DNA from 3 places in the Brachybacterium sp. ACRRE genome. Region 1 is predicted to be linked to each of the others. Evidence: riboswitches for the same ligand, from Rfam matches in the RefSeq annotation. Region 1 holds a riboswitch; each other region holds the start of a gene.
The links. A riboswitch is a leader RNA that binds a small molecule or an ion and turns the genes downstream of it on or off. The one in region 1 is predicted to bind thiamine pyrophosphate.
Positions count from the first base shown of each region.

Region 1 (4,472 bases):
CGACGGCTCGGCCGACGTCTTCGCCCACTTCAGCAACATCGCCGGCTCCGGCTACCGCAACCTCGAGGAGGACCAGAAGGTCTCCTTCGACACCGAGCGCACGGATCGCGGCCTGACCGCGACCAACATCCAGCCGGCCTGAACCTCCTCCTGAGCTGAGGGGCGGGTCCGCCCGCCGCCTCGTTCCGGGAGTCGCACGCATCGCGTGCACCGCGCCCCGTCCTCCGCCCTCATCGGCGGAGGGCGGGGCGCGACCGCGTTCAGCTCGCGGCCAGGTGGAACTCGCCCGCCGTCCGGCCTTCGTCCCTATACTCGCAAGGGTACGAGCAGGACATCCGACAGCGAGGGAGGCACTGATGAGTGCGGATGAGAAGTTCGAGAACACGGCGGATCAGCTGGGCGGCAAGGCCAAGGAGGGCCTCGGCAAGCTGACCGGTGACAAGGAGGCCGAGTCGGAGGGCAAGGTGCAGCAGGCGCGCGCCGGCCTCGAGGACAAGGTCCAGGACGTCAAGGACTCCGTGAAGGGTGCCCTGAACGGCCTCACCGGCAAGAAGGACGGCGAGTAAGACTCGTCGCCCGGAGTCCCAGTACTCCGAGAGGAGCCCCCGTCCGGCATGCGCCGGGCGGGGGCTCTTTCGCGTCGTGGCCTGCGGAGCCCGGCCGACTCAGCTCGCCGACGCGGAGGGCGGCCCGCTGTGCTCGCGCCGTGCCTCCCGGTCGAAGACGCCCAGGATCTCGCAGGGTCTGCCCCCTTCGGCGCCGATCGCATGCGGGAGCATCGTCGGGAACTCCGCCGCCTGGTTCTTCTCGACCCGCAGCCGCCGGTCGCCCAGCAGCAGCGTCGCCGTCCCCGAGAGCACCACGAACCATTCGCGCCCCGTGTGCGCCCGCATGGCCGAGGGCGCCGAGGGCGGCTCCGTGAGCCGCTGACGGATCACCGAGAGATCCGGCTGGCCCCGGATCGTCCAGCGCATCGCGCCCCTCGGTCCGTCGAGCGTGGGACTCGAGACCGCGTCGTCCGCGCCGGAGTCCACGAGCTCGTCCAGGGTCGTGTCCAGGGCTCGGGCCAGCGTGATCAGCTGATCCAGGGCCAGGCGCCGAGTCCCGCCCTCGATCCGGCTCAGGGACGACGGGCTCATCCGGGCGCGCTCCGCCAGATCGCCGAGCGACCACCCGCGCGAGACGCGCAGCGCCCGGATCCGTTTGCGCACGAGGGTCTCGATCGCGGCATCTTCTTGCGTCATAGGCAAGAGAGTATGCCGTATAGGCAATCAATGCCTAGTGTCGACGTCGTACACGACGATCGGCCCGCCCCGCGGGCAGGAGGAGGCATCCATGGACCCCCGAGACATCACCGCTGCATCCGCAGGCACCAGCGCCCGCGACGGCTCCCCGGCACGCGGCGCGGCGGATCCCGCCGCGGACGTCGTCGTCATCGGCGGCGGCGCCGCCGGACTGAACGGCGCACTCATGCTCGCCCGTTCCCGCCGCCGCGTGATCGTCGTGGACGCGGGGGACCCGCGCAACGCCCCGGCGGAGGGCGTCCACGGGCTGCTGGGCCGCGAGGGCACGCCGCCCGCCGAGCTCCTGGCACGCGGGCGCGACGAGGTCGAGAGCTACGGCGGGACCGTCGTGCAGGGCCGCGTCGCCTCGGTGCGGCCGGACTGGAGGGTCGACGGCGTCGAGGGCGGCTTCGACCTCACCCTCGAGGACGGTCGCGCACTGCGCGCCCGGCGACTCCTCGTCGCGACCGGCGTGCGCGACGAGCTGCCCGCGATCCCGGGGCTCGCCCGGCACTGGGGGAGCGGCGTCGTCCACTGCCCCTACTGCCACGGCTGGGAGGTGCGCGACGAGCCGATCGGCATCCTCGCCTCGGGCCCGATGTCGGCGCACCAGGCGTGGCTGTTCCGCCAGCTCAGCGACGACATCGCCTTCTTCGCCCGCGGCACCGCGCTCGACGCCCGGACCCGCGCGAGGATGTCCGCCCGCGGGATCCGCGTGATCGACGAGGAGGTGGCCGAGGTGATCGCCGACGACGGAGCCGCCCCCGACGCGTCCGCCGTCGAGGGGGAGCGCGCACCCCGCATCGCGGGCGTGCGCCTGGCGAGCGGGGAGGTGATCGCGCGCCGCGTGCTGGCCGTCGCGACCACGATGACCCCTCGCCTCGACGGGCTCGAGGGTCTGGGCCTGCGCGTCGAGGAGATCCCGGGGATGGGGGCGAAGGTGCCGTCGGCGATGGCCGGGGTGAGCGAGGTCCCGGGCGTCTGGGTCGCGGGGAACGTCACCGACCCGACCGCGCAGGTGGGTGCCGCGGCGGCCGCGGGCGCGCTCGCCGGAGCGCACATCAATGCCGACCTCGCCACTGCCGACACCGACGCCGCGCTGCGCTCGCGCACGGTGGGCGAGGCCGCCGACGGGAGCCTCTCCCTGCTAGCGTGAGTGGCACCGAGGGGAGTCCCGGCAAGGGGCTGAGAGTCCACTGGTCACGCGATGCGCAGGAGCGCGGGGCGGCGACGGCGTGGAGACCCTGAGCACCTGATCCGGATCATGCCGGCGCAGGGACGGAACCGCTGAGCGCCCTCCCCGCCGGTCTCGTGGAAGAGGCATCGTGAGCACCAGCGCCCCCAGTCCCAGCGCGCCGTCCCCCGGCGAACCCGCCACCGGTCGCATCCCCAACGTCCTCTCGATCGCGGGGACCGACCCGACGGGTGGCGCGGGCATCCACGCGGACCTCAAGGCCTTCGCCGCCCAGCGCGCCTTCGGGATGGCCGTGGTGACCGCCGTCGTCGCCCAGAACACGCAGGGGGTGCGCGGGGTCGTCGCGCTCGATCCGGAGTTCGTCGGCGAGCAGATCGACGCGGTCCTCGAGGACGTGCAGGTGGACGCCGTGAAGATCGGCATGGTCGCGAACGCCGCGATCACGGAGGTGATCGCCGAGCGCCTGCGCCGCCACGGCGCGCGCAGGATCGTCCTGGACCCCGTGATGGTCGCCAAGAGCGGCGACCGCCTCCTGGACGAGGACGCGGTCGACGCCGTGCGCGAGCAGCTCGTGCCCCTCGCCGACGTCCTCACCCCGAACCTGCCCGAGGCCGCGGTGCTGCTGGGGGAGGAGCCCGACTGGAGCGAGGCGGAGATGCGTCGGCGCGCCCACGACCTGCTGGCCCTCGGACCGCGCAGCGTCCTCCTCAAGGGCGGCCACCTCGAGGGGTCGCCCACCAGCACCGACCTGCTGTGCGGGAGCGAGGGCATCCTCGAGCTGCCCGCCCCGCGCATCGAGACCACCAACGACCACGGCACCGGCTGCACGCTCTCCGCGGCGATCGCCGCCCGGCTGCCGCGCATGTCCGTCGAGGACGCCGTGCGGGGCGCCAAGGAGTACCTCCACGGAGCGCTCGCCGCGAGCGACCGCCTCGACGTGGGCCGCGGCCACGGGCCGCTGCACCACTTCTTCGAGCTGTGGGACGGCGAGGCGACGCCGGATCGCTGACTCCTTCCCACGGGCGAGGGCCCCGCTCACTGATCCGATGCGGCTCCGCTCCAGGCCGCGCAGAGCACCCGTGCCGCGCGCAGGGGATCGTCGGCCGCGCAGACCGCCGAGACCACCGCGCAGCCCGAGGCGCCCGCGCGCCGCAGGGCCGGGACGTCGGCCGCAGTGATCCCGCCGATCGCGACGCTCGGCACCGGGGAGGCGGCCGCGAGCAGCGCGAACCCCTCGATGCCGAGGGCCGGCGGATGATCCGCCTTGGTGGCGGTCGCGCGGATCGCGCCGATGCCCACGTGGTCGACGGTGCCCTCGGGCAGTGCGGCCACGGCGTCCAGGTGCGCCGACGTGTTCGCGCTGAGCCCGATGACGGCGTCGGGCCCGAGCAGATCGCGGGCACGGCGCACGTCCTCGTCGCCCTGCCCCAGATGCACGCCGTCCACGCGGATCCCGCGCTCGCGCGCCGCCACGGCGGCGTCCACACGGTCGTTCACCAGCAGCAGCGCACGCGCATCGATCACCCGCGCGAGACGCTCCAGGAGGCGCACGTGCTCGGCGAGGTCCGCGTGCTTCTCCCGCAGCTGCACCACCCGCGCGCCGCCCTCGACGGCGAGCTCGACCGTGCGGACGATGCCGCGCGCACCGCACAGCGCGGCGTCGGTGACGAGGTACAGGCCGAGCTCCTCGCTCGAGGGCCTCATGCCGCCTCGCCCCCGTCGCCCTGATCCACGGTGTCGCCGTGATCCCCGGTACCGCCCGGAGTCGCGGCGCCGACGTGCAGGCGGCCCGGCGCTCGGAGCTCGTCCGGGCCGATCGCAGCGAGGGCGTCGAGCAGCCGGGGCGCGAAGGTGCCCGGCCCGTCGGCCCCGGAGGCGGCGCGCTCGGCCGCCGCGGAGTAGGCGGCGTGTGCGGCGACGACGGCCTCGAGCGCAGGTGCTCCCTCGCCGCGCACGCCCAGGAAGGCCGCGATCACGGCGCCCAGGGCGCAGCC
Region 1 is NZ_JAKRMO010000027.1:11,464-15,935, forward strand. Features, by position in the region: gene MHY49_RS09560 (cold-shock protein) at 1-142, shown strand, start outside; gene MHY49_RS09565 (CsbD family protein) at 357-566, shown strand; gene MHY49_RS09570 (helix-turn-helix transcriptional regulator) at 666-1,244, opposite strand; gene MHY49_RS09575 (NAD(P)/FAD-dependent oxidoreductase) at 1,336-2,439, shown strand; TPP riboswitch at 2,446-2,565, shown strand; gene thiD (bifunctional hydroxymethylpyrimidine kinase/phosphomethylpyrimidine kinase) at 2,609-3,487, shown strand; gene thiE (thiamine phosphate synthase) at 3,514-4,182, opposite strand; gene thiM (hydroxyethylthiazole kinase) at 4,179-4,472, opposite strand, start outside.

Region 2 (4,472 bases), on a different contig from region 1:
GCCGTCGAGGAGGGGAGAGGCGACGGTCCGCTTCCCCCGGGCCTCGTCCCGTCGTCGCCGTCGCGCGATCGAGACTCTCGAGAGCGACAGCACCGGTGTGCCGGACGTGCCGGATGCGCGCGCAGAGGCCGGCATGGCGGTCGGGTCGGGAGCGGCGGCCGGATCGGGCATGGCGGCCGGATCGGGCTGCTCGAGGACGTCGTCGGGAGCGCCGTCCGCGAGCACGTGCGCCTGCGCTCCGAGCACGATCACGCGGTCCACGTGCGGGGCCCAGCCGTCGGCGTCGTGGTCGGCGACCACCAGGGTGCGATCGCCGACCGCATCCAGGATCGCGGCGCGGACCTCGCGGGCCGTCGGCCGATCGAGCATGCTCAGCGGCTCGTCCAGCAGCAGCGCACCGGGATCCAGCGCCAGGGAGCCGGCGAGGGCGAGCCTCTGCTGCTGCCCGCCGCTGAGATCCCACGGCGAGGTCGCGGCGTCCAGCCCGACGCGCGCCGCGTGCAGGGCGGAGGTCACGCGGCGCTGGATCTCCTCGCGGTCCAGCGCCGCGTTCTCGGGACCGAAGGCCGCGTCTCGGCCGACGCTCCCGCCGATCAGGGCGTGCAGCGGCTGCTGCAGGAGCAGTCCGCGCTCGCCCGGCCGGGTGGGGCCGGTGGCATCGCCCGCGAGGTCGCCCGTGCTGGTGTCGAGCAGGCCCGTGAGGGCCCGGAGCACGGTCGACTTGCCGCCGCCGCTGGGTCCCGTGAGCAGCACGCGCTGGCCGGCCGGGATGTGCAGGGTGAGGTCGTCGATCGTCGGGTGGGAGCGGGTCGACGGTGTCCAGGTGACGGCGTCGAGACCGAGCGGCACGGCGGCGTGGGAGGCGGGACCCGTTCCGTCGGGAGCCGCGTCGCCGAGCGTCCTGTCGGCCCCAGCGGTCGTCCCGTCGGCCCCAGAGGTCGCCCCGAGCACCGTCGGCCCCGCGCTCATGCGCGCGACCGCCGTCCCCACTGGCGCCCTGCCGGGAAGGCGCTCAGGGCGCCGGTCGCACCGAGGGCGCGCACGATCAGCCACCCCAGCACCCCGCACAGCAACGCGCCGGAGACGATGAAGAAGCCCAGCAGCGCCCAGGCCGAGGCCCAGGACCACTCGGGGTAGTAGGAGAAGCGCTCGTAGACCCATTCGAGGATCCCCGAGAGTGCGCCGCCGGCGATCGCCACGGGCAGGGTGAAGCGGCGGTAGGCGGTGACGAGGAACGCGATCTCGACGCCTCCGCCCTGCAGCAGGCCGCTGACCACGGTGCCGATGCCCCACTGCCCGCCGAGGACCATCTCGAGGACGGCGGCGATGACCTCCGCCAGCACGGCGGCGCCGGGACGGCGCACGATGAGCATCGCCACCAGCGCAGGCAGGAACCACACGCCCGCGAGCAGCCCCACCGACGGGGGCAGGACGGCCTGCAGCGGGGTGAAGAGCGTGTACACCTGGCCCCAGGCGAGGAACACGAAGGCGAAGACGACGCCGATCGCGACCGTCAGCACGAGGTCCACGGTGCGGTAGGCCGGCAGCGGCCGACGTGCGAGGGCGTCGCTCGCCGGTGCGGGTGCCGGTGCCGATGCCGGTGCAGACGCCTGTGCGGGTGACTGGGCAGGTGCCGGTGCTCCGCCGGTCGCCGCGGTCTTCTCGGCGCGCGCGGACGAGGCGGCGGGGGTGGAACTGGTCGACATCTGGTTCTCCTTCCGATGCGGAAGGGGCCGCGAGGCCCGTCGGCCCCGGATGCAGAGATCCGGCGCGGCGGACATCGCAGAAGAATCCCGACTCCCTACGCCGGTCTGAACCGGATCAGGTTCGAGGGTCTGCGCTCTGTGCGCACTCTCAGCACCTCTGCGGTGCTCCCCTGTCTGTGGATGTCAGCGTCGATGATATCGCGCGGGGCGGTCGGTGCGCCCTCGGGATGTGCGCCAGATCGCCCGGGTCGGCCGACGCCCGACGACTCGTGCGAGGCGACGGGATCCGACGGTCCCGTCCCGACCCGCTCCCGAACGGCCGAACCGGCGAACGGGCGAAGGGGCGAAGGGGCGAAGGGGCGAAGGGGCGCGAGAAGTACGAAACGGTTGCCAAGAGCGCTCATGGCAACCGTTTCGTACTTCTCGCGACGCCGGCGGGGCGCGGATGGGCCGACGAGCGGTCGGCGGGGCTTCAGCGCGCGCGGATCAGCGGCGGGCGCGGATGGCCTGGTCGATCGCCTCGGCGGCGGCGCGGGGATCGTCGGGGGAGAGCAGGAAGTGGGTGCCCTCGCGGCCGATGATCTCCACGAGGGTCCCGGGGCGCGAGACCATCAGGCGGTAGGAGGACCGCTGCTCGCCGGTGGTGAAGACCTTGCGGCCGGGCAGCGCCTCGATGCTCCCGTTCTCGGGCGAGATCACGCGGCCGCGGCGCCAGCCGAGCCCGCCCACCGTCGCGCCGAGCGACTCTCCCGGGATGCGGCGCAGCTGCACGGTGCGGAAGTCGGCGACGGGCCAGGCGGGGCGCGGCAGGAAGCCTCCGAGGCTCACGGTCACCCCGCCCCCGTCGACCACGAACCGGGTGGACAGCCGCATCCACGACCAGAAGGCGTACACGAGCACGGCCAGGGCGAGCACCAGGCCCAGCACGACCGTCTCGCCCCGCGCCCAGGCGAGCGCGTACCCGGCGATGCCGACGCCGATCACGACGCTCATGCCGATGCGGGTCCAGCCCACCGCGCCGGGCGTCGTCCGCCCCACGTGGAAGGGCGCCTCGGGCCTGCTCACGCCGTCCTCACCAGATGCTCACGCGCTCTTCGGGCGCGCGGTACATCGCGTCGTCCTCGCGCACGTCGAAGGCCGCGTGGAAGGCGTCGAGGTTGCTCGCGATCGCATTGCAGCGGAACTCGGCGGGGGAGTGCGGGTCGATCGCCAGCATGCGCGCCGCATCCTGCGCGCGGGACTTCGCGCGCCACACCGTGGCCCAGGACCAGAACACGCGCTGCAGTCCGCTCATGTCGTCCAGGCGCGGCGGGTTCCCGCCGGAGCGCGCGAGGTAGGCCTTGATCGCGATGGTGAGCCCGCCCAGGTCGCCGATGTTCTCGCCGATCGTGAGGCTGCCGTTGACATGGGGCAGCTCATCGTCGCCGTCGGTCGCGTCTGACGCCTTCGCCTCAGCCTGCTCGCGCAGCACGCGCGGGGTGAGGGCGTCGAACTGGTCGATGAGCGCACGGGTGCGCTGCTCGAAGGCCTCGCGGTCCTCGTCAGTCCACCAGGAGCGCAGGTTCCCCTCGCCGTCGTACTTGGAGCCCTGGTCGTCGAAGCCGTGCCCGATCTCGTGGCCGATCACGGCGCCGATGCCGCCGAAGTTCACGGCGTCCTCGGCCTCGGCGTCGAAGAACGGCGGCTCGAGGATCGCGGCGGGGAAGACGATCTCGTTCGCTCCCGGGTTGTAGTAGGCGTTGACCGTCTGCGGGGTCATGTGCCACTCGTCGCGGTCGACGGGCCCGTCGAGCTTCGCGAAGTCATGGGCGGCATCGTGCATGCGGGCGGCGCGCACCGAGGCGACGAGGTCGTGCGGGTCCAGCACCAGACCCTCGTAGGTGCGCCACACGTCGGGGTAGGCGATCTTCGGGGTGAACAGCTCGAGCTTGGCGAGGGCCTTCTCGCGGGTGCCCGGCGTCATCCACGCGAGCGTCGAGATCGACTCGCGGTAGGCGTCCAGCAGCGCGCCGACCAGCTCCTGCATGCGCGCCTTGTGGTCCGGCGGAAAGTGCCGGGCGACGTAGTCCTGTCCGATCGCGAAGCCGACGGCACCCTCGACCAGCGAGATGCCGCGCTTCCAGCGCTCGCGCAGCTGCTCGGCGCCGGAGAGGGTGCGCCCGGAGAAGTCGAAGTCCTCCTCGACGAAGGCAGAGGAGAGGTACGGGGCGAAGGCGCCGACGGTGTGCAGGGCGGCCCAGGTGCGCAGCACGGCGAGGTCCTCGGCCGCGAGCAGCGGGGCGACGGCCTCGACGAACTCGGGCTGGCTCACGCAGACCACGTCGAAGGCGCCGGCGGGCGCGCCCGTGCCCTGGACGTACGCGTCCCAGGGGAACGCGGGGGCGAGGGATTCCCGCTGCGCGGCGTCCATCGGGTTGTTCGACTTCTCGCTGTCGCGCAGGCGCACCCGGTCCACGTGGCACGCCGCGAGCCGCGTCTCGAAGTCCATGACTGCGCGGGCCAGCTCGTCCGAGTCCCCGGCGACGAGTCCCTCGCGGTCGGGCAGGGACGCGAGGTCGGCGAGGCGCGCGAGATGGCCGACGTAGGCCTCGCGGATCGGTGCGTAGGAGTCCTCGCGGTAGTAGGACTCGTCGGGCAGGCCCAGCCCGCCCTGGTGCAGCTTGATCTGGTAGCGGGAGGAGTCGTCGTCATCGGTCCACACATAGGCGTGCAGGGCGCTGGTGCCGGCCACGGGGGAGGCGAGCAGGCGCACCAGATCCGCGAGCG
Region 2 is NZ_JAKRMO010000010.1:719-5,190, forward strand. Features, by position in the region: partial or broken gene MHY49_RS04545 (ABC transporter ATP-binding protein) at 1-969, opposite strand, end outside; gene MHY49_RS04550 (ECF transporter S component) at 966-1,706, opposite strand; TPP riboswitch at 1,782-1,888, opposite strand; gene MHY49_RS04555 (hypothetical protein) at 2,193-2,771, opposite strand; gene MHY49_RS04560 (M13 family metallopeptidase) at 2,779-4,472, opposite strand, start outside.
Region 2: it holds a riboswitch for thiamine pyrophosphate, as region 1 does, so the genes downstream of both, MHY49_RS04550 (ECF transporter S component) here and thiD (bifunctional hydroxymethylpyrimidine kinase/phosphomethylpyrimidine kinase) in region 1, are expected to answer to the same signal.

Region 3 (4,472 bases), on a different contig from region 1:
CCGACATCCGCCCCGGGCACGAGGGCGAGCTCGACGGGAAGATCGAGCGCCTCGACGCCGCCCTCGACCGGAACTGAGGGCGGCGCCGCATGTGAGAGCGGCGCCGCCAGGCCGAATCAGCCGATCTCGTCGACCAGGCCGTCGCGGACCGCGGCGGCCATGGTCGGGGTGACGGGCAGTCGCGGGATGAGCGTGGCCTGGTAGGCGTGGTAGATGTCCGGCTTGCCCTCCCAGGTGCGCGCCTGGGGCTGGTTGCGCCGGTCCAGCTCGTGGTGCCAGCTGCCCCGCTCGGGATCCAGCAGGAACTCGCTGACGTACTCCCACCAGGCCTGGTAGCGGTCGGCCCACTTCCGGTCGCCCGTCACCTGGAACATCACGGCCGCGGCGGCGGTCGCCTCGGCGGCGACCCAGTGCATGCGCTCGTGCACCACGGGCGTGCCGTCCCAGTCCACCGTGTAGGGGAAGCCGGGCTCGCCGTCCATGCCGAAGGCGTCGTCGGCCCTCCCCATCAGGGCATTCGCGGCCTCGAGCATCCAGTCGGGTGCCTCGCCGTCCTTCGCGAGCAGCGCGGCGCGCCCGTGCAGCACCAGGCGGGACCACTCGAGCCAATGGCCGACGGTCGCGCCGTAGGGACGGAACGGATCGGCCGGCTTGTCCTCGTTGTAGTCGAGGATCGGGTTCCACGAGGTGTCGAAGTGCTCCGGCAGCAGCCAGTCCTGCTCGCGCGCGAACTCGTCGATCGCCCGGGTCATGATGCCCACGGCGCGGTCCAGCCAGCGGCGCTCCCCGGTGACATCGGCCGCGGCGAGCAGGGCCTCGGTCGTGTGCATGTTCGCGTTGATGCCCCGGTACTCCTCGCAGACGGCGAAGGCGCGGTCGAAGGTGTCCACGCTCATCCCCGCCTCCTCGTCGTAGAACTTCTCGTCGAGGACGCCCAGGGCCTCCTCGAGCAGCTCCGCGGCGTGCGGGCGTCCGGCGGCGGACGCGGAGGCGGCCGCGAGCACCACGAACGCGTGCGCGTAGGCCTCCTTGGCGTCGTCGATGACGGTCTCCCCGGCGATCTTCGAGAACCAGCCGCCGTGCTCCTCGTCCTTGAAGACGGTGCGCAGGGACTCGATGCCGTGGTCCACGAAGCGCCCGTACTCGGGGCTGCCCAGCATCGTGGCGAGCGCGAAGCAGTGGGTCATGCGGCAGGTCACCCAGAGCTCGGCCGGCTTGTCGCCGTCGAGCTCGCCGTTCTCGTCGAGCCAGCCGAAGCCGCCGTCCTCCCGCAGCGACTCGGCGCCGAAGACGAGGAGCTCCTCGCCCTCGGAGTCCAGCCAGGTGCGATGGGTGGCGCGCTGCAGCCACGGCACCGCCGGTGCGGAGGAGCCCGCCGCGCCTGCGGCCGCCTCGTCGGACCCGTCGGCGCTCTCGCCGTCGGCCGTGAGCTCGAAGGTGCGCGCGGCGGCCTGGGCCTGCGCGGTCGTCGGCCCCGGGTCGGCCACGAACAGCACCTCGCGGTAGTACTTGAGCTCCTGGATGGACTCGCGGATGTCGGCGAGGGCGCGGTGGCCCCCGTGCTTGGCGGGCGTGTTGTAGAAGACGCGGGGGAACCAGCGCTTGGCGAGCTCCTTGAGGCTCGAGACGTCGATCGTGCGGTAGGAGAGCCAGGCGGCGAACTCCGGCACGTCCTTGTCGAGGAAGACGCGGTCGGTGCCCACGGAGTTGCCCGCGAGCGGCGCCTTGCCGGCCTCCGGGCAGTGCTCGCGCACGTAGGCCAGGCACTGCTCCTGCGCGGCCTCGAGGGTGATGCCCGCGTCCAGCTCCTCCAGCAGCCCGGAATTCGTGTGCATGGTGCGCACGAAGTCGCCCATCTGCTCCAGCGCCTCGGCCGGGGGCCTGACGACGACGTCCACGCCCTCCCCGAGGATGTTGAGGTCACCATCGGTGACCAGGACGGCGATCTCGACGAGCGCGTCCTTCTCCTTGTCCAGTCCGGTCATCTCGCAGTCGACCCAGACGATGCGGTCGGCGGTTCCACGATTCGAAGTGCTCACGTGGCAAGGGTAGTCGCCGCGGACGGCGCCGCGGCCCCGCTGGCGCCTCTGGAATACTGGCGCGCCGGACACGGGGTGCGCCGCGCGCGCTGAGATCACACCCGTGGAACCTGATGCAGTTCGCACTGACGAAGGGATGTCCGCCATGCGGTCACGTCTGCCCGAGAGCCCGCCCACGATCGCCGCCGCGGCCCACCCGCCGCCGGCCGGGCCGACGCCGATGCCGCAGCTGCCGCCCGAGGGCCGCGCCGCACTGCGCGCCGGGGTGGTCGGCAACTTCATCGACAACGTCCACGTGTTCCTGCCGCTCACCGCGCTGACCCCGGCGCTCGCCGTCGTCGCGGGCCCGGGGATCGCCGCCACCACGGGAGCGATCGTGGTGATCGCGATGATGCTGGGCAGGCCCGTCGGCGGCATGGTCTTCGGCAGGATCTCGGACCGCCTGGGGCGCACGCGCACCACGAAGGTCGCGATCACCGGCACGGCCGCCTGCGCCCTGCTGATCGCCGCCATGCCCACCCATGAGCTGCTGGGTGCGGGGACGATCGGCCTGATCCTCTGCCTGCGCTTCCTCGGCGGGATCTTCGTGGCCGGCGAGTACTCGGCCGCGATCCCCCTGGCCATGGAATGGTCGGCCCCGCGCCGGCGCGGCCTCATGAGCGGGCTCATCCTCTCGATGGCGCCGTGGGCGCAGGCCGCGATCGCCTTCGCGACCGCCGCGCTGCTCCTGGTCCTGGGGCCCGACGCCTATGCCGCCTGGGGCTGGCGCGCGCTGTTCGTGCTCGGGGCGCTCGCCTCCCTCGGCATGCTGGTCTACTACCGACGGCACGTGGTCGACGCGCCGATCGCCCGGCGCGAGCGCGAACGGCCCCAGGGGCCCGAGCCGACGGACGAGCCCGCCGTCACGGGCATCGCGGCCATGCTGCGCGGACGCTGGGCGCGCGCCTTCTGGCAGGTCTTCACCCTGATGACGGGGCTGTGGCTGCTCACGAACACGACCGTCATCATGCTCACCGCCCAGCTCGGCGAGGACACGGGCCTTCCGGCGACCAGCGTCTCGGTCGCGATGGGCATCGCCTCGTGCGCGCAGGCGCTCGCGATGGCGCTCGCCGGGCATCTCTCCACGAGCACCGGCAGGCGCCGACTTCTCATCGGGTGGGGGATCGCGGCGACCGTGCTGGGCCCGGTGCTGTGGTGGACGGCGGTGGGCTCGAGCACGCTGGCCGGTGCGGCCGTGCTCGCCGCGGCGCTCCAGGTCGTCACCGTCGCCGCGTACGGGCCGGTCTCCGCCTACCTCTCCGAGCGCTTCCCGACGTCGGTGCGGTCCACGGGCTACGGGATGGGCTACAGCCTCTCGCTGATCCTGCCCGCGCTCTACCCGTTCTACCTGCCCGGGCTCTCGGCGCTGCTCGGGCCGCGCGCCGCGGTGCTTTCGCTGCTCGTGCTCGGCGGGATCCTCCTCGTCCTCGGCGCGGCGATCGGACCGCGGCTGTCCGCGGTGGAGATCGATCGGGACCTCGACGCCGTCGCCGCGCGGGACGGCCGCGGGAGCGGGCGATGAGCCGCGACGAGCAACCGCACGAGCACGACGACGATGCGGACCTGCGCGCGGTCGCCCCGGTGATCGCCGAGGTGCGCCGGTGCCCGCCGCTCGTCCACTGCCTCACCGCGACGGTGTCGATGGGCATCGTGGCCGACGGCCTGCTCGCCGCGGGTGCCCGCCCGATGATGACGGAGACCGAGTCCGAGGCGCCCGTGGTCACGGAGGCGGCCGACGCGCTGCTCGTGAACCTCGGGACCCTCAGCACCGATGCGATGGCGGGCATCCCCGCGACCGTGTTCGCGAGCATCGCGGCCGGTCACCCCTGGGTGCTCGATCCGACCGCGATCGGGCTCCCGCCCGTGCGCACGGCCCTCGCCTGCGAGCTCGTGGGGCTGCGTCCGAACGTGGTGCGCGGAAACGCGTCGGAGGTCCTCGCCCTGCGCGGAGGGTCCGGCGGACGCGGGGCCGACGCGAGCGACGGAACTGAGAGCGCTCGTGGCGCCGCCCGCGAGATCGTCGCCCTCACCGACGGGGCGGTGGCCGTCTCAGGGCCCGTCGACCGGATCGTTGGGGCGGACGCGAGCGCGGGCGCGGGTGCGGGTGCGGGCGATTCCGGTGAGGACGGCACACCGAAGATCGAGGTCCGTCGGGGCCACCCGCTGCTCACCCGGGTGACCGGCACCGGCTGTCTGCTCGGGGCGCTCACCGCCGCGTGCCTCGTCGCGGTGGAGAGGATCGGGCCCGTCGACCCGCCCGTCGGGACATCGGAATTCGCAGCTCGTGCCGCTCGCTCCGCTCACGCCGCGACCGTGTGGCTCGACGTCGCGGGGGAGCGCGCCGCCCGGCGCGCGCCGCGGCCCGGTGCCTTTCGCACCGCCCTGCTCGATGCC
Region 3 is NZ_JAKRMO010000004.1:32,746-37,217, forward strand. Features, by position in the region: gene MHY49_RS01930 (thiamine-binding protein) at 1-77, shown strand, start outside; gene orn (oligoribonuclease) at 117-2,039, opposite strand; TPP riboswitch at 2,101-2,193, shown strand; gene MHY49_RS01945 (MFS transporter) at 2,185-3,600, shown strand; gene MHY49_RS01950 (hydroxyethylthiazole kinase) at 3,597-4,472, shown strand, end outside.
Region 3: it holds a riboswitch for thiamine pyrophosphate, as region 1 does, so the genes downstream of both, MHY49_RS01945 (MFS transporter) here and thiD (bifunctional hydroxymethylpyrimidine kinase/phosphomethylpyrimidine kinase) in region 1, are expected to answer to the same signal.